Regions from separate parts of the Streptomyces sp. G7(2002) genome, predicted to be linked through region 3. Evidence: riboswitches for the same ligand, from Rfam matches in the RefSeq annotation. Region 3 holds a riboswitch; each other region holds the start of a gene.
The links. A riboswitch is a leader RNA that binds a small molecule or an ion and turns the genes downstream of it on or off. The one in region 3 is predicted to bind cobalamin.
Positions count from the first base shown of each region.

Region 1 (4,564 bases), 2.1 Mb from region 3:
CAACTCCAGTCATCCATCGCACAGGCAGACACCGAAACCGAAGCCACGGCCACAGCCACAGCCACAGCCGAAACCACCCTCGCAACAACAACCATCATGCGAAAGCCTCGAGCCCCGCAGTGGCCATAAGTCACCTACGGGCAAACCGACATGAAACGCATGCGAAACGCGAAGTGCGCGGGGGACGATTCCGCGGGGACCTGGAGATCGAACTCTTCGCCTGCCCCCTCCCCGGCCCCGACCTCCAGGCAGTTCCTCAGCCCTTTCCCTACCGAACGCCGGCCGGCCCCTGCCAGTCCGCATGTCGAATACGGGAGATCTCCCGTACGTCGCCGACCGTCCCCCACTCGTCCTTCCCCAGCCGTGACAGGGGCTTCATCCTGGCGATTTCGGGGTGCCCGTCGACCAGCACGTCCTGCGCCACGACCGCGTGCACCACGCGCCCGAACACCACGGTCGAATCCCCGATTCCCAGCGTGGTGTGCACCTCGCACTCCAATACCACCGGCGAGGCCGCCACCCGCGGCGGCTTGACCCGCAGACTCGGCTCAGAACCGACCCCGGCCGCCTCGAACTCACTCACCCCGTGCGGGAAATCCGTACCCGTGTCATTGATCTGCTCGAAGAGCCCCTCCGGCGCCAGGTTCACCACGAATTGTCCAGTCGCCTCGATATTGCGCAAGGTGTCCTTGCGTCCAACGGAAGTGAACTGCACAACGGGCGGCGCGACGCTGGCGATCGTAAAGAAGGAGTGCGGGGCCAGGTTCGCAGAAGCACAATCAGGGCTGATCGTCGAGACCCAGGCGATGGGCCGCGGCACCACCACCGCGGTCAGGAGCTTGTAGAACTCGTTGCGGGACATGGCAGCAGGGTCGAAGTCGGTACGCATGGTGATCAGTATCCACACGGGCGGCCGCGGATCCCACAGTGGATCTACGTCGCGTTCGGCAGTGTCTGCCGTCCCACCACCACTCACCGCAGCCAAGGCGCTGACCGAAGTCCGAGGACGGGCATCGGCGTGTCACGGGGACGCACGAGACGGGCTGGAACTCCTGGTACGCAGCAGCGGGTTGGGGGCTGCGGTCCGCACCGGGTGCCTCGGCCACCAGCCCTAACGGTCCCATCGGTACGACCGCGCCTACCTCAACAGCTTCCGGCCCGACTGGCCCGACTGGCCGACGTCATGACGTACGCCTGCACCTGCAGCTGGACCTCGGCCCGCGGATCCAGGACGCCCGGCTGGACGACTACGCCCGACTGCTCGCCGCCCAGGGGCTGCGCCGCAATTGCGGCGCCCACACCCGGGTGGCCACTACATGCCAGTTCAGGGACGGCCCAAAGCCGTGAGCCGAGACGTCACGACGGCCAGATGATGCGACGTCGCCCAGGCTCGCCACTCCGTCCCGCCGCCTGCTTTCGCCCGCTGCCGTTTCGCACAGTCCTGCAAACGAGCGTCTCCCCACGACGTGCCCGCGCCGGTGGGCGGCCAATGAGGCGAGGAGACCAGGTCACGACTGAGGGTGAAGAAGTCGTCGTTGCCGGGACGGATCTTTGGATAGACGAAGACCTGCCAGTCTGCCGCCGTGGTGTAACGCATGTTGGGATGCGGAGTCCCACGAGTCCTCAGCGGCATTCGCGGGTGCGTTACACCGAAGTCGCCGAAATCAGGAAAGTTTCCACGCCACCGATCGCAAACCTGCTTCCAGAGAAGCGCGTCTTCCCTCACTACCGGCGTTGCTCGTCCACGTGGGAAGTTCGCCAGATTGACCGGGAAGGCACCGGCGGCCACGCACTCATGGCGCCAAGGCCAACGCGCCATGTGATGGAGAGTTTCCAGCACCTCAACTGTCAGTGCCGCCCTTCTGTCCCGAGAATGCACGGGTCCGGCGTCAATGAGCAGATCGATTTCCTCCGGAACAGCGTGGAGTGTGCGGAGCATCTCGCGGACTCGTGCATCGTCCGGGCGCAGTTCTTGTGCATCACGAGCCGACGAGATGCGTAGACAACCGCCCTGCTGGTGCCACGCCATCACCGCACGAACCTCAGCGAGCGTCTCATCGGTATCAGTACCTCTGAAGACCGGGCGCATCGCGACCTGCCGCTGGCTCAGTGACTCACCGACCCGCACCATCGGACCGCCCACATCACCTTTGAGCACCCGCACGGCCGGTAAGGCTCCGCAATCGACCGTGAGGACCATTCCATTCGGAACGTAGTCCATGGCACGGTTGCAGAAGGTCTCCAGAAGATCTCGAACGTCGCAGTCGGGCACGACCTCCATCACCGGGCGTATCTGCGACTGCACCTCCGCCGACGCATGTCCCAGTGCCAGAAACTCCCCCACCTTGCCCTTGAGAATGGGAACGTAGGCCACCGGCTCCCCCAAGCACAGTACGCACTAAGCCAGTTGAAGTACCAATCACTACTCCCAGAATGACGCATCGTTCCCATACCCGACAGAGTCTCGAATCAGCCATCCCGACTCAAAGTGCAGAATCAAGGTCTGGTTCACGGAATGCGATCCGCCTTGTCTACCCTGGACCGGCAGCTGGTTCGCCCCGTCCGCCAGACGGGGTGTCGCAAGAGGGAACCCGGTGGGAGTCCGGGACTGCCTCGCAGCGGTGAGTGGGAACGACCGCCGTCATGAAGCACTGGGCCCGCATGGGACCTGGGAAGCGACGGTCAGTAGGTGTCCGGTCCTTCGGGATGTGCCCATGAGTCCGAAGACCTGCCACTGCTCGTGCGGGGTGTATCGCCGCGCACGGATTCACGCGTCCCGGCAGCGGGACCGCTGAGCGAGTGGTGTGTTCCACCCAGCCCTGCGCAGAGCGGGGGCGGGCGGGCCCGCACCCCGTTCGCGGCCCGGCGCCGGCCCTCACGACGACTCGCGAAGGAGAGTTTCGTGCCCGGCGAACCGAGCATTCCCTCCAGCCCCTCCCCCAGAGCGCCCCGCCCGAGCGGACCCTGTGTCCTGCTCAAGCATGGTGAGGTCTTCCTCAAGGGCCGCAACCGGCACCTGTTCACCGAGCGGCTGCACGACAACCTCCGCGGCGCCCTGCGCGGCATCGGCGGTTCCACATGGATCAAGTCCGGCCAGAACGTCACCGTGCTCGGCGGCGAGGTCCCGTTGGACGACCTCGTGGAGCGCGCCCGCCGGGTGATCGGGTTCAACTCGGTGGAGCCTGCCCTGCGCGTTCCGAGCACCGTGTCGGACATCACCGAGACAGCCGTGGAGGCGCTCGCCACCGCTCGCGCGGAACGGCCCGGAATCAGTTTCGCCGTGCGGGCCAAGCGGCGGAACAAGAACTTCGAGATGACCTCCTCGCAGTTCGAGCGCTTTCTCGGGGCCCGTATCCGGGAAGCCCTCGGTCCCCTGCCGGTGAACCTCTCCAGCCCGGATGTACTGGTCTCGGTCGAGATCGACCACAAGGAGAGCTACGTCTCCTGGACCCGTCACCAGGGGCCGGGCGGACTGCCCGTGGGCTCCAGCGGACGCGCCCTGGTACTGCTCTCCGGCGGCTACGACTCGCCCGTGGCGGCCTACCGGGCGATGCGCCGCGGACTGCGCTGCGACTTCGTGCACTTCACCGGCGCTCCGTACACGAACGCCGCTTCGGTCTACAAGGCTTACGCCCTCGCCCGTGAACTCAACCGCTACCAGCCCGGTGGGCGACTGCACGTCATCGCGCTCGGTCACGCACAGAAGCAACTGGCCATCGCGGGGGCCGGCCGGCTCCAGGTCGTTGCGCAGCGAAGGCTGATGGTTCGCGCCGCTTCCGCGCTGGCGGACCGGACCCGGGCTGAGGCACTGGTGACCGGCGACAGCCTGGGGCAGGTGGCCAGTCAGACCCTGGCGAACATGGCCGCCGTCGACGAGGCGGCAACCCTGCCGGTGCTGCGGCCGCTGGTCGGCTGGGAGAAGCAGGAGATCATCAACGAAGCCCGGTCCATCGGCACCGCGGAGATCTCCGTGCTGCCGGACGAGGACTGCTGCAAGCTCCTCGCACCGCCCCGGGTCACCCTCTGCGCCGGGCTGACCGACCTGCATACGGTGGAGAAGCGCCTCGACCTGGACGACGTGGTGGACGGCCTGCTGCGCGACATCCAGGTCATGTAACCGGGAGACTCCGGCGAGGAGGCGGAGCCCGGCGCGGACAGCCCGGACCTCCGCCCCGAGTCCGGCCGCCCCGTTCCATCCGTATGTGCGACGGAGCAGTCCGGTCGGCGTCCTCATGTCCCGCGAGATGGCCGGTGAGGAGCCCCGACGGTGCTCGTGATCGGAATCGGCGCGGGGGACCCGGACCATGTGACTCTGGCTGCCGTGCGGGCCATGCGGGACTGTGAGGTGTTCTTCCTTCTGGACAAAGGCCAGGCACCCTGCTCAAGCCGGCCCGGAACGCCTTTCAATCGCCAGCCGACATGCCGTCTACTTCTGCGTTGTCTTGGCGATGGCGTCTCGGAGGCCGGCTAGTAGGGCATCCAGTGCGAGGTCGAAGCGGGCCTGGTGGTCGGCTGGCGTGCCGAGTCCGCCCGCGACCGCTTCGGACAGTGTGGGGAACGCGGT
Region 1 is NZ_CP102609.1:502,305-506,868, forward strand. Features, by position in the region: gene NUT86_RS02235 (flavin reductase family protein) at 269-889, opposite strand; gene NUT86_RS02240 (beta family protein) at 1,325-2,374, opposite strand; cobalamin riboswitch at 2,532-2,750, shown strand; gene thiI (tRNA uracil 4-sulfurtransferase ThiI) at 2,903-4,117, shown strand; partial or broken gene NUT86_RS02250 (SAM-dependent methyltransferase) at 4,274-4,372, shown strand; gene NUT86_RS02255 (TetR/AcrR family transcriptional regulator C-terminal domain-containing protein) at 4,427-4,564, opposite strand, start outside.
Region 1: linked by a shared signal. The riboswitch ahead of thiI (tRNA uracil 4-sulfurtransferase ThiI) and the one ahead of NUT86_RS10795 (cobalamin biosynthesis protein) in region 3 are both predicted to bind cobalamin.

Region 2 (4,564 bases), 4.8 Mb from region 3:
CCGCCGTCCCCGCCCCGGTATGGCGGCCCCGGGCCGGGGGCCGGCACCCCTACGGGCACCGGCCCCCGGCCCCCGGCCCTCAGGGTGTCAGGAGACCCCGCCGGGCAGGCTGCCGCGGATCTCGCGGGCCGCAGCGACCAGGTTCTCCAGGGCGGCCCGTACCTCGGGCCAGCCGCGGGTCTTCAGACCGCAGTCCGGGTTGACCCACAGCCGCTCCGCCGGAATGGCGTCAAGTCCCTTGCGCAGAAGGGCCGTTGCCTCGGCCACGTCCGGGACGCGCGGCGAGTGGATGTCATAGACACCGGGCCCCACCTCGCGCGGATAGCCGGCCGTGGCGAGCTCCGAGGCGACCTGCATATGGGAGCGGGCCGCCTCCAGACTGATGACATCGGCGTCGAGGTGCTCGATGGCCCGGAGGATGTCCCCGAACTCCGCGTAGCACATATGGGTGTGGATCTGGGTGTCAGGCCGGACCCCGCCGGTGGTGAGCCGGAAGGCCTCGGTGGCCCAGGCCAGGTACTCCGCGTGGCCGGCGGCGCGCAGCGGCAGCGTCTCGCGCAGCGCCGGCTCGTCGACCTGGATGACCGAAGTGCCCGCCGCCTCCAGGTCGTTCACCTCGTCGCGCAGGGCGAGCGCCACCTGGCGGGCGGTGTCGCCCAGCGGCTGGTCGTCGCGGACGAAGGACCAGGCGAGCATGGTGACCGGGCCGGTGAGCATGCCCTTGACCGGCCGCTCGGTGAGCGACTGGGCATAGCGGGTCCAGCGCACGGTCATCGGTCCGGGGCGGGAGATGTCCCCGGCCAGGATCGGCGGCCGGACATAGCGGGTGCCGTAGGACTGCACCCAGCCGTGCTGGGTGGCGAGATAGCCGGTCAGCTGCTCGGCGAAGTACTGCACCATGTCGTTGCGTTCCGGCTCACCGTGCACCAGCACATCGATACCGGCCTTCTCCTGGAAGGCGAGGACCTCGCGGATCTCCGCCGAGATCCGCTCCTTGTACCCTTCGGCGTCGAGCCGCCCGGCCCGCAGCTCGGCGCGGGCGGTGCGCAGTTCGGCGGTCTGCGGGAACGAACCGATGGTGGTGGTCGGCAGCAGCGGCAGCCCGAGGTGCGCGCGCTGGGCGGCGGCACGTTCGGCGTACGGCTGGGAACGGCGGCCGTCGGCGTCGGTGACGGCCGCGGCGCGGGAGCGCACCGCCGGGTCATGGGTGAGCGCCGAGCCTGCCCGGGAGGACAGGTCCGCGCGGTTGGCGGCGAGTTCGGCCGCGATGGTGTCGGTGCCCCGCGCCAGCCCGCGCGCCAGCGTCACGATCTCCGTGGTCTTCTGCCGGGCGAAGGCGAGCCAGCGGGCGATCTGCGGGTCGATGTCCCGCTCGGCGCCGGTGTCCAGCGGGACGTGCAGCAGTGAGCAGGAGGACGACACATCGACCCGCCCGGCCAGGCCCAGGAGCGTGCCCAGGGTGGCCAGCGACTTCTCGTAGTGGTTGATCCACACATTGCGGCCGTTGACGACGCCGGCGATCAGCCGCTTGCCGGGCAGCCCGCCGACCGCAGCGAGAACCTTGAGGTTGCCGGCCGCGGCTCCGGTGAAGTCCAGCGCCAGGCCCTCGACGGGCGCCTTGGCCAGCACCGGCAGCGCCTCGCCCAGCCGGTCGAAGTACGAGGCGACCAGCAGCTGCGGGCGGTCGGTGAGTGTGCCGAGGTCGCGGTAGGCGCGGGCCGCCGCGTTGAGCACGGCGGGGGAGCGGTCCTGCACCAGCGCCGGCTCGTCCAGCTGCACCCAGTCGGCGCCGGCCGCCCGCAGATCGGCGAGCACCTCGGCGTAGACGGGCAGCAGCCGGTCGAGCAGCGTCAGCGGATCGAAGCCGGCCGCGACGCCGGGCGCGGGCTTGGCCAGCAGGAGGTAGGTGACCGGCCCGACGAGGACCGGGCGCGCGGCGAGGCCCAGGCCGAGCGCCTCCGTCAGCTGGCCGACCTGCTGGGCGGAGTCCGCGGCGAAGACCGTGTCCGGCCCCAACTCCGGTACGAGATAGTGGTAGTTGGTGTCGAACCACTTGGTCATTTCCAGCGGCGTCACGTCCTGGGTGCCGCGGGCCATCGCGAAGTAGCCGTCCAGGGGGTCGGCGGCCACCGCGGCGCGGTGCCGGGCCGGGATCGCGCCGACCATCACGCTGGTGTCCAGGACGTGGTCGTAGTACGAGAAGTCGCCGGTCGGCACCTCGTGGACGCCGGCCCCGGCGAGCTGCTGCCAGTTGTCGCGGCGCAGCCCGGCGGCGGTGGTGCGGAGGGCGTCGGCGCCGACCCGGCCCTTCCAGTAGCCCTCGATGGCCTTCTTCAGTTCACGGTTCGGCCCCTGACGGGGGTAGCCGTGCACGGTCGCTCGTGCTGCCGCGGCTGCGGACCTGCTGGTCACGGAACTCTCCTTCGCGAGTGTGTCTCCATGGACCCCGGGAGGGTCGAGGACGCGAAGGGACGGCAAACCTGGCGGGCCCCGGCGCTCTGCCGCCGGCCGTGCCCGCCCGATGTGTCCGCCGACCCGCCCTCGAGGTCACCGAGATCACCCCGCACACCGGTGGCGCGGGGGCACTGGCAGGTCTTCGGACTCGCGGGCACGTCCGCCGAAGGCGGACATCTACTGGCCGTCGCTTCCCAGACCCGGCCGGGCCCAGTGCGTATGACGGCGGTCGTTCCCACTCACCGCTGCGGGGCAGTCCCGGATTTCCACCGGGTTCCCTCTTGCGACGCGCCTGCCTGGCGGGCAGGGCGAACCAGTTGCACCGGCCACCCTAGGCGCTGGCGCCCGGATCGGACACCGGGGCCGGGGCTCCCGCGGGTGACATGGGCCACCGCCGGGACGCCGCGCGGCCCCGCCCGCGGCGCCGTCGCTTGCCCTGGAGTGCGCTCCAGCTCCTAGCGTGGGCGCACGATCTGCAGCTGTCGCTGAGCGAAGGGAACACCGTGCGCTACACACTGTTCGGCAGGACCGGTCTGCGGGTGAGCGAGCTGAGTCTGGGCGCCATGACCATCGGCGACGACTGGGGCTGGGGCGCCCCCAAGGACACCAGCGGCCGGATCCTGGACGCCTACGCGGAGGCGGGCGGCAACTTCATCGACACCGCCAACAACTACACCGGCGGCACCTCCGAGCGAATCCTCGGTGAGCTGCTCGAAGGCCGCCGGGACCGCTTCGTCCTGGCCAGCAAGTACACCTGCGCGACCCGCAAGGGGGAGGTGAACGCGGCGGGCAACCACCGCAAGAACCTGGTCCGGTCGGTGGAGGCGAGCCTGGACCGGCTGCGCACCGACCACCTCGATGTGCTGTGGGTGCACGCACGGGACAACTTCACTCCCGTGGAGGAGGTGATGCGGGCACTCGACGACGTGGTGCGCTCGGGAAAGGTGCTCTACATCGGCGTCTCCGACTGGCCCGCCTGGGAGATCGCGCAGGCCAACACCCTTGCCGAGCTGCGCGGCTGGACCGCCTTCGCGGGCTCGCAGCTGCGCTACAACCTGCTGGAGCGGACGCCGGAGCGCGAACTGCTGCCGCAGGCCCGCGCCTTCGATCTGGCCGTGCTGGCCTGGGCGCCGCTCGCGGCCGGCAAGCTCACCGGAAAGTACCGCCGCGGCGAGACGGGCCGGCTGGACACCGTCGACGCGGGCACCGTGCGGGACCACAACGAGGAGGAGACCGTCACCGCGGTGCTGGAGATCGCCGAGCAGGGCGGCTGGAGCCCCGCGCAGGTGGCCCTGGCGTGGCTGCGCAGCCGGCCCGGCAACATCATCCCGATCATCGCTGCCACCAAGGAGAGCCAGCTCCTCGACAACCTCGGCGCCGTCGGCATCACGCTGGACGCCGACGCGCTGGCCCGGCTCGACCGGACCAGCGCGGTGCCACTGGGCTTCCCCCACGACTTCCTGCGGGAGCCGGGCATCATCGAGAACGTCTACGGCGACCGCTGGGCCGAGATCGACGACCGGCGCTCCACCTACCGCCGTACGGCGAGCGAGATCCGCTGACCGGACGCCGCGCCACGGGCGCCCGCCGCCTGCCGGGTTCGCCCGGTACGCCGAACGCCGCCACCCCTGGGGGCCGGGCGGCGGCGTTCGGTGGTCTCTTGGCTGCTGGTCATCCGCAGCCGCGGGCCCCGCGGAGGGGCGCCCGCCGGGTCAGTGCGTCAGCGCGCTGCGCTGCTTCCACTGCTCCCAGCTCTCCTGCCAGACCTCCAGGCCGTTGCCGACGTCGGTCTTGTTGGTGTTGCTGGTGTTCTTGACCTCGACGGTGGAGCCGATCGTCAGGAAGTCGTAGGCCCTCTTGGCGTCCGAGGTCGTCATGCCGAAGCAGCCGTGGCTGTTGTTCTCCACACCGATGGACTTGTTCCACGGGGCGGAGTGCAGGAAGGTCCCGGACGCGGTGAGGTGGGTGACCCACTTGGAGTCCAGGCTCCACTCGTCGCCATGGCCGATGGTGGAGGAGTCCATCGTCTCGGCCGCGTTCTTGCTGCGCACGGTGTGCACGCCGCCGCGGGTCGGGTCCTGCGGGGAACCGGCGGAGCCGCGGATGCTGC
Region 2 is NZ_CP102609.1:7,445,323-7,449,886, forward strand. Features, by position in the region: gene metE (5-methyltetrahydropteroyltriglutamate--homocysteine S-methyltransferase) at 88-2,412, opposite strand; cobalamin riboswitch at 2,585-2,772, opposite strand; gene NUT86_RS31750 (aldo/keto reductase) at 2,958-4,016, shown strand; gene NUT86_RS31755 (L,D-transpeptidase family protein) at 4,167-4,564, opposite strand, start outside.
Region 2: linked by a shared signal. The riboswitch ahead of metE (5-methyltetrahydropteroyltriglutamate--homocysteine S-methyltransferase) and the one ahead of NUT86_RS10795 (cobalamin biosynthesis protein) in region 3 are both predicted to bind cobalamin.

Region 3 (4,564 bases):
CGCGGCGGGCCGCGTAGTAGTCGGCGGTGGATTCGGGGATCCAGATGTCGGGCTGGGGTCCGGGCCGGTGGAGGGGGTCGATGCCCTGGTCGTCCGGTCCGTCCTTGCCGGTGCCGTGGGCCTCGCCCTGCCAGCGGCCGGCGGCGGCGAAGCCCTGGTCGACCTGGTCCTTGGCGGCGGAGTAGACGGTGATCTGGGCGCGCCGGCAGCCGTCGGGGAGGTCGCCCTCTCCGTTGAGGGGCCGGGTGTTGGCGCCGGACATCTCGTAGTCGAAGGCCGCCTGGCGGAGCGCGGGTTCGGCCTCGGGGGCGGTCAGCAGCCGCAGTTCGAGGGCGGGCGGGCAGGCTTCCGCGTCGTTCGGGAGGTTCAGCAGCACGACGCCCGCGGTGGCCGGTACGAGGATGATCGCCAGCACCATCAGGATGCGGAACCAGTGCCGGAAACGGGAGTTCAGGCGGCGGCGTAAGCGGATCCGCAGCGGGGTGGGCGGCCGGATCTCGGGGGTGGCGAAGGACAGGATGACGTCGTCGACGGTGTTCTGCTTCGCCGAGCGGGGCTCCCAGACGTCGCCCATCGGGGTCCGCTCACCGGCCAGCTGTTCCCGCAGCTCCCGGACGAGGTCCTCGAAGGTGACGAACCGCTTGCCGGGAATGCCCTGTTCCAGGGTCCGCAGCAGGGCACGGGTGAAGACGCTGCCGCCGGTGGGCTCCTCGCCGCTGAAGATACGGCGGTTGGGCTGCGCGGCCATCAGCAGTGACGTCGGGGTGCGGCAGGCGTGGAAGGCTTCACCGGCGTTGCCTGCGTAACAGCACTCCAGGACGATCACGATCCGGTCGGCCCGGGCGTTGTCCAGGTAGGACAGCACCAGGTCCTGCCAGGAGACGGTCTTGTGACGCCGTTCCGACGCACCGACCATGAGCTGCAGATTGCCGCCGTCCGGGCCCACCCGGCCGTGGCCGGAGAAGTAGACCAGCAGCAGTCCGCGGGCCTCCTGGGTGACGGCGTCCAGCGCCTGTTCGACCTCCCACGGCTCCTGGGGCCGGCAGATGACGACCTCGCCCTTGGTGAACAGATCGGTGCCGGGGGCGAGCAGGACCCGCTCCAGTTCCCGGGGGTTGTCCCGCACCGCCGGGAGCGGACGCAGCCGCCGGTAGTCGTCGACACAGATCAGCAGCGCCCGGTTGACCTTGCCCCGCGCGTCGTACTCGGCCATCCGGCTCAGTCCCCGGCGGTGCTGCCGCCCCCGTTCGCCGGGCTGCCGGGATCGGGAATCTCGGGGGCATCCGGTCCCGGGTCGCCGAGTGCGCGCAGTTCGCCGTCCCCGCCGCCGACCGCCACGGCGGGCCGTTCGCCGGTGTCGCGGTCCTCCCTGCGGCGCCGCAGCCACTCGCGCAGGGCGATGCCGAGGCTTTTGGTGATCTCCGCGGCCGCCGCGCCGACGACGACCAGGATCAGGTCGTCTATGCCGATGGCCATGTCGCCGGGGCCCTCGTCGGGCTCCCCCGCCGGCCGCAGCTCCCAGTCGTGCGGCCGCCGGCTCAGCCACGGCTCGCGCTCCAGCCAGGCCTTGAGGTCCTCGACGTCCTGCTCGGGATTGTTCGTGCCCGTGATCCTGATGCGGATCTCCTGGCGGTCAGCGTGCTCCGGCATCCCCCGGCCCCCTTCCGGCGGCCGCGTCGCCGCCGTGCACCAGATAGTGACGTGGGATCAGGGGCGCAGGCAACCGTCTGTGACCCGGCTGCCACGCTGTGGCGTGCACCACAGCGCCTGCCACGGGACAGCGTCGCAGGTCAAGGGTGAGTTGACGGGCATTCGCGGGGCGTGGTGGACTGCCGGAGCCATTCGGCGACAGCTGAGGAAGTCCGGTGCGAATCCGGCGCGGTCCCGCCACTGTCACCGGGGAGCGTTCCTCCAGCGAAGGCCACGGTCCGCCTCGTGTACGTCGGATGACGTAGACGGGACTGGAAGGCCGGAGGACACGCCGATCCGGGAGCCAGGAGACTCTTGTCGCCGTCACGTCGAGCCAGGGCGCGGACCCTGAGTGAGGACATACCGCCATGCCCGGCCGCCCCCTGAGATCCCCACTTCCCGCTGCCGCAGGGCTCCTTCGAGGCCTGACGGCGGTCTGATCCGATGCGCGGCGAACACGCGGGATATGCGTGCGGCGCGGCCCTCGGCTTTCTCGGCGACCTGATCGCGGCGGATCCGCGGCGCGGCCATCCGGTGGCCGCGTTCGGCCGGGCCGCGGCTGCCGTCGAGCGCCGGCTGTGGCGCGACCACCGTGGTTACGGGGCGGCTCACACCGTGCTGTGTGCGGGCGGTGCCGCCGCCGCTGCCGCGCTGCTGCAGCGCGCCGTACGGGGCGCCGCCCCCGCTTCCCCCTCAGCCCCCTCCGCTTCTCCGTCACCGCTCCGCGGCGGCGCCCGGGTCGCGCTGACCGCGGCGACGGTCTGGGCCGTATTGGGCGGCACCTCGCTCGGCCGGGAGGCACGGGCCGTCGGCGGGGCGCTGACGGCGGGTGACCTGGACGTGGCGCGGGAGCGGCTGCCCCATCTGTGCGGGCGCGATCCGCAGGCGCTGGACGGGCCGCAGATGGCCCGTGCGGTGGTGGAGTCGGTCGCCGAGAACACCTCCGACGCGGTGGTGGGCGCCCTCGTGTGGGGCGCGCTGGGCGGGGTGCCCGGTCTGGTGGCGTTCCGCGCGGTGAACACCCTGGACGCGATGGTGGGGCACAAGTCGCCGCGCTACCGCCGCTTCGGCTGGGCCGCGGCCCGGCTCGACGATCTCGCCGGCTGGCCCGGCTCCCGGCTGACCGCCGCGCTGACCGTGCTCGCGGGCCCCGACCGGCGCGGTGCGCTGCGGGCCTGGCGGACGGACGGCGGTGCGCATCCGAGCCCCAACGCGGGCCCGGTGGAGGCGTCGTTCGCGGGAGCGCTGGGCGTACGGCTGGGCGGCACGCTGGCGTACGGCGGGCGGGTGGAACACCGTCCGGTGCTCAACGGTGCGGCGCCGCCGGTGGCGGCGGACGACATCGAGCGGGCGGTGCGGCTCTCCCGCCGGGTGAGCGTGCTGGCGCTGGCGACGACGGTGACAGCGCGGCTGGTGGCCGGCGCGGCGCTGCGCGCACGACAGCCGGGGTCCCGGCGCAGGAGGAGGAGCCGGTGAACGGGCGGTTGAAGGTATCCGGCGGGGCCGTCGGCGGTGGGCTGCTGGTGGCCGGCACGACGTCCGACGCCGGCAAGAGCGTGGTGACGGCGGGCATCTGCCGCTGGCTGGTCCGGCAGGGCGTCCGGGTGGCGCCCTTCAAGGCACAGAACATGTCGCTGAATTCGTTCGTCACGCGCGAGGGCGCGGAGATCGGACGGGCCCAGGCGATGCAGGCCGCCGCGGCGCGGGTGGAGCCGACCGCGCTGATGAACCCCGTGCTGCTCAAGCCGGGCAGCGACCGCAGCAGCCAGGTGGTGCTGCTGGGGAAGCCGGTCGGCGAGCTCAGCGCCCGGGGTTACCACGCCGGGCGCCAGGAGCAGTTGCTCGGCACCGTGACCGACTGCCTCCAGGAGCTGCGGCGTACCCATGACGCGGTGATCTGTGAGGGCGCCGGCAGCCCCGCCGAGATCAATCTGCGGCGGACCGACATCGTCAACATGGGCATCGCGCGGGCCGCCCGTATCCCGGTGGTGGTGGTCGGCGACATCGACCGCGGCGGGGTGTTCGCCTCGTTCTTCGGCACCACCGCGCTGCTGTCCAAGGAGGACCAGGCGCTGGTCGCCGGGTATCTGGTCAACAAGTTCCGCGGTGATGTGACGCTGCTGGAGCCGGGGCTGGAGATGCTGCGCGGCCTCACCGGGCGGCGGACGCTGGGTGTGCTGCCGTTCGCGCACGGGCTCGGCATCGACGAGGAGGACGGTCTGCGGGTGTCGCTGCGCGGCGCGGTGCGCGAGAGCGTGGTGGCACCGCCGCACGGTGCGGATGTGCTGCGGGTGGCGGTCTGTGCCGTACCGCTGATGTCGAACTTCACGGACGTGGACGCGCTGGCCGCCGAACCGGGCGTGGTGGTGCGGTTCGTGGACCGGGCCGAGGAGCTGGCCGACGCCGATCTGGTGGTGCTGCCGGGGACCCGGGGCACGGTGCGGGCGCTGGAGTGGCTGCGGGAGCGCGGGCTGGCGGACGCGATCGCCCGGCGGGCCGCCGAGGGCCGCCCGGTGCTGGGCATCTGCGGCGGCTTCCAGATGCTCGGCGCGCACATCGAGGACGAGGTCGAGTCGAAGGCGGGCGCGGTCGAGGGGCTGGGGCTGCTGCCCGTAAGGGTGCGGTTCGCGGTGGAGAAGACCCTCGCGCGGCCGGCCGGTGAGGCGCTGGGCGAGCCGGTGGAAGGGTACGAGATCCACCACGGTGTCGCCGAAGTGACCGGCGGGGACGAGGAGTTCTTGGACGGTTGCCGGACCGGTTCCGTATGGGGCACGCACTGGCACGGCTCGCTGGAGAGCAACGGCTTCCGCCGGGCGTTCCTGCGGCGGGTCGCGGCGGACGCGGGCCGGGCGTTCGTCCCGGCCCCCGACACCAG
Region 3 is NZ_CP102609.1:2,646,105-2,650,668, forward strand. Features, by position in the region: gene NUT86_RS10785 (vWA domain-containing protein) at 1-1,213, opposite strand, end outside; gene NUT86_RS10790 (effector-associated constant component EACC1) at 1,219-1,650, opposite strand; cobalamin riboswitch at 1,855-2,004, shown strand; gene NUT86_RS10795 (cobalamin biosynthesis protein) at 2,134-3,165, shown strand; gene NUT86_RS10800 (cobyric acid synthase) at 3,162-4,564, shown strand, end outside.

Region 4 (4,564 bases), 2.1 Mb from region 3:
CGGGGAGCAGTGGATCACGGATACACCTGGTGAGCGCAGTCTGCGCTTCAGGGCGGATGGTGCTGAGTACAACCTGCTGTATGCGGTGGAGTAGGTAGCTTGAGCTCACCCAGGTAGACGCCTGTCGGCCCCGGATGGAGTTCTGGCGCGCAGAACGCAAGGCGCCCCCACCCAGTTCGGGCGGGGGCCTCACGTGTGGCTCTGGTCAGGCTCCGGCCTGGTCGTCGACGTGCTTGCAGTTCTATGGGCTGTGGCCGCGTCGTGTGTAGTGGCAGATGCGGGCCCGGCATTGCTGAGAGGCTCCAGAGCCCACTTACCAAGTGCAGTCGGCTTGTAGGTCGTGGATGCTGTCGGCGAGCTCGGCCGGCGGGGTCGGCCAGCCTGCCGTGTGCCAGTGGGCGATGCGCCAAGCAAGTCGCCGCGGCCAGACCGGGGTTGTGGGCAGCAGGTCTATCGGGACCCATACCGGCGTGCCGCCGTAGTTGTCGAGTTGTTCACGGGCGCCGATCTCGCCTTCGGCTTTTAGGAGGAAGTAGTGCTCACGGCGATTGTCCTTCCAGACGCGGGCTACCTCCTTGATCACGCTTCCGGCTAGGCCAGACTCCTCTCGCAGCTCTCTGACCGCCGCTGCGTGCAGCGTCTCTCCGGTCTCGACTCCGCCGCCGGGGATCTCGTAGAACGGTTGTCCCGTCCTCCTCCTCGAAGCCGATGAGCAACATCTGCTCGTCGCGGATGACGACGGCGCCCGCCCTGACCCGCACCGGATCAACTGCCGCCGGATCATCCCAGAGCGCAGCTGCCCTCACCGGGCCGCCCGTCGCCCAGTTCCGTAACACGGTTTCAGCAGTTCCGACGGGCCGGATTCGCGCGTGCAGCGCCTCGGCCAGGGACAGAGAACAGCACTCAACATCCGCCGCCTGGCCATGATGGGGGAAGTAGTAAGACCCATCTGCATGCGGGTCCTTCGCCAGGACAAGGCCCGCTTCGTCAATCTGCACGTTCGCCATCATGGGTTCGTCGGCCATCCGTGAAGATTAGCTGCGCCCTTCAGGGAACAACGCGCTCCCGGGCCCGTCGGGCTGCGGGTGACGACAGCGCCAGGTCCGTATCACCTTCGCCTTCGTCGACAAGCGCCCGCCGGACTTCGCTCACCGCTGAGCGGACGGGACCGTGCTCGGTGTGCGTCCTGTCTCCGGCGACAGGACGCACACCGAATCCGCAGCACCCGGGCGCGGCGCTGCGGATTCCACTCGCCCCACTCCTGCTGTGCCGACTCGGCGTCGGCGATCACCCGCTCGGTTTCCGCCCGCCCGGCCGGCGGGACACGGGCCTGGACCAGGCCGGTATTGGGGTCGTACACGTCGGCGAAGAGCCCTGAAGTTCCCGGTGCGTGCTTGCCGCCGATGAAATGTGTCAGTTCACGGACCATGAGAGCCTGCTCTCGTCAGGTGAGATCCGGGGATGGCACGGCAAGCCGAAGACAACACCCGGTGGGGCGTGTGTACGGGCGGGCCGTGGGACGCGAAGGCCGAAGAGCCGTCGCGGAGCTAGGGGTTGGCGTGCGCCACCGCTTGCTCCGCCGGATCACCTGGGTCGTGGGTACGGACCGGTGCCATGTGTGTCTGCTCCATCCTCGTGGACAACACGGAACACCCCGCGGCCGGTATCCTGACTCCCGGATCAGCGCGTACTCCCCGGCCTTCCCGACGGATTCCTCCGTCAGTGGCCTGTCCTGCTCGAAGAGCACACTTCCCGGTCACAGTGGCGGGACCGCGCCGGATTCACACCGGCTTCCCTGCACCGCGGGCCTTGCCCACGAACACATAGTTGGACGTCCTAGCAAGTCCACCCTGCCCCGCCGCAGGAAGGGGCTAGGGTCGGAACATGCGCATCGTCTCCCTGCTGCCGGCGGCCACCGACCTCGTGGCCGAGCTCGGTCTGACCGCCGATCTGGTGGGCCGCACCCACGAATGCGACTGGCCGCCGGAGGCGGTCGCCGGGGTGCCCGTCGTCACGGCTGCCGAGTTCTCCGCGGACACCCTGAGCAGCCGGGAGATCTCCGACGCGGTGGGAGGCGCCTCCCACGCGGGCTCCTCGCTCTACACCCTCGACACTCAGGCTCTCGCCGCCCTCACTCCGGACGTGGTCCTCACACAGGACCTCTGCGACGTCTGCGCGGTGTCGTACAACAACGTCTCCCAGGCCGTCCGGGTCCTGGACGCCGACACCAAGGTGCTCAGCCTGGAGCCGCGGACCCTGGGCGATGTACTGGACTGCCTGGTCACCGTGGGCGCGCTGCTGGGCGTACGCGAACGCGCCGAGCGGCGGCGGGAGCAGCTCCGCGCACGCCTGGCAACGGTGGAGCGGCTGACTGCCGGGCTCCCGCGGCCGCGTGTGGTGGCCATCGAGTGGCTCGACCCGCTCTGGCCCGCGGGGCACTGGGTACCGGAGCAGGTCACCTGCGCCGGTGGCACGCCGCTGCTCGCGGCGCCGGGCGAGCACACCAGGCCGATGGAGTGGAGTGCGGTACGCGCCGCGCGCCCCGACGTCCTCCTCGTGCTGCCCTGCGGCTTCAGCCCCGACCGGACGCTGCAAGAGCGCAGTCTGCTCACCGAACTGCCGGGCTGGAACGAACTGCCCGCCGTGCGCAACGACGCCGTCTGGGTCCTCGACGGGCCCGCCTACTTCAACCGGCCGGGCCCCAGGGTGGTCCGGGGCGCGGAGATCCTGGCGCACGTCCTGCACTCCGTCGACGTGGGCGAACCCGTGCTGCCGGGTGAGGCGATCCGGCTGTCCGAAGTGGAGGGCTGACCAGAAGCCGGCCAGCCGGGCCAGGCACCACCTGACGACCCTCGTGCGCCGCCTCATCACCGGCGAGGCCGACTATCCCCGCAGCACCTGGAGTTGCCCGCACTGCCAGAGGCCGTCGGGCGGCCCGATGGTCTCCAGGGTCTCCTTCCCTGCGAGCGGCCTGAGCTCGACCAGGGAGGGCGGCGAGCCGGTCTGGCACTGCGCCTGGCCGGACTCGCGGTGTGGCTTCTGTGTGTGTCGCGGCAGCCGGCTGCGTCCGCTCCTGCCCGTGCTCTGCGCTATTTCCGGGTGACCGAGTGGATCCAGGCGAGTTGCTGGGAGATCTCCCCTGCCTCGGCGATCTTCTCCCGGTCGGAGCCGTCAAAGACACCGAGGAGGGTTTCGGTGCCGCGTGGGCCGATGCTCATCACCGGGCCTCCGGAGTCGCCGCCGGCAGGAATCCCGGACACTTTTTCCATGCAGAAGTCCGAGCCGCCCGGTGCGGTGTAGCCGGCGCATCGGGGGTCGTCCGGCCGTACGACCCGGAGTTCCGACTGCTTGAGCACCGGTGACTGGCAGGTGTTTTCGTCCCCGTCGCAGGTGGCGCCCCACCCGTACTGCCGCACGGCCTGGCCGGGGACGGCACGGGCCGTGGCCAAACGCGCCGTGCCGACCGTCATCGGCGGGACCTTGATGAGCATCATGTCGGCGTGCGCGCTTCCCACGCGTCCACCGGGAACCGGATGGACCGTGGTGCCCTTCCGCACATCGAGGCTGCCGACCCGGAACGAGATCCGTTTGTCGGCGATCGGCTGCGCCTGCTCGAAGAAGCAGTGCGAGGCACTGAGGATCCACTGGCGTGCGACCGCCGTCCCGGTGCACGCCGGTTTGCCGTCGACGAGCATGCGCACCGCCCACGGGCCGTAGGTGCTCTTCGACCCGCCGATGACGGCGGAGGCCGGCGCGGATGACATCACCGAGCCCGTCACCAGCAGTAAGACAGTCAGCAGCAGTACACGAACTCGACGCATCATCCGGAACAGCTCCTCTCGTCGGGGCATGGGCCGTTCGGGTGGTGAGATACCCGCTGGGGTCACAAAGCTCCGAATGGGCTCAACGTAACGGCCAGGGCGCTTCTTTCGGACCTTCGTGGAAGTTCACGGGACGGAGCAGGGCCAAAGACGGCACCTTCACCCGCTTGTTCAGATCGGTTCCGGTGCCGGGCGCCGCCGGTGACCGGAGGACCGTCGGCGCCCGGTTGTGGTCAGGAACAGGGCTTGTAGAAGTGCTTCCAGCCGTCGCCGGGCATGGTCGGCGGCTCCGGCGTGGTGCCGAACTCGCCGTACTTCCGCTGCAGTTCGTAGTCGTAGATCCCCGGGCCGCTGCCCGGCTTCGTCAGGCGCACGTCCCGGTCCAGCTGTCCGTCACCGGCGTTGTTGAGGATCGCAAGGTCCGGGTACGCGTCGCCGCCGTAGTTGGCGATCCGCAGTTGCTGAACCTCGCCGTGGTCGCCGATGTCGGAGTGCCGGGACTTGGCGGAGGCCAGGTTCGACCGCTTGAGGGGGCCGGGGCGGTACTCCGCGACGCGCGCCGTCGAGGGGTCGTCCCCACCGGCCGGCTTGACGAGGTTGACGACCATGTCCAGGGTGCCGTCGCGCTGGAAGTCGGCGACCGCGGCGGACGCGACCTCCCCCTTCTTCGCGCCGAGAAGGGCGCTGACGGCGTGCTTGGTGCCGAACGAGCCGTTCGCGGTCCCCCACTGGATCGTCATCCT
Region 4 is NZ_CP102609.1:508,472-513,035, forward strand. Features, by position in the region: gene NUT86_RS02265 (hypothetical protein) at 1-94, shown strand, start outside; partial or broken gene NUT86_RS02270 (NUDIX domain-containing protein) at 314-1,025, opposite strand; partial or broken gene NUT86_RS02275 (aldehyde dehydrogenase family protein) at 1,220-1,429, opposite strand; cobalamin riboswitch at 1,642-1,820, opposite strand; gene NUT86_RS02280 (cobalamin-binding protein) at 1,885-2,811, shown strand; gene NUT86_RS02285 (S1 family peptidase) at 3,090-3,824, opposite strand; gene NUT86_RS02290 (FG-GAP repeat domain-containing protein) at 4,055-4,564, opposite strand, start outside.
Region 4: linked by a shared signal. The riboswitch ahead of NUT86_RS02275 (aldehyde dehydrogenase family protein) and the one ahead of NUT86_RS10795 (cobalamin biosynthesis protein) in region 3 are both predicted to bind cobalamin.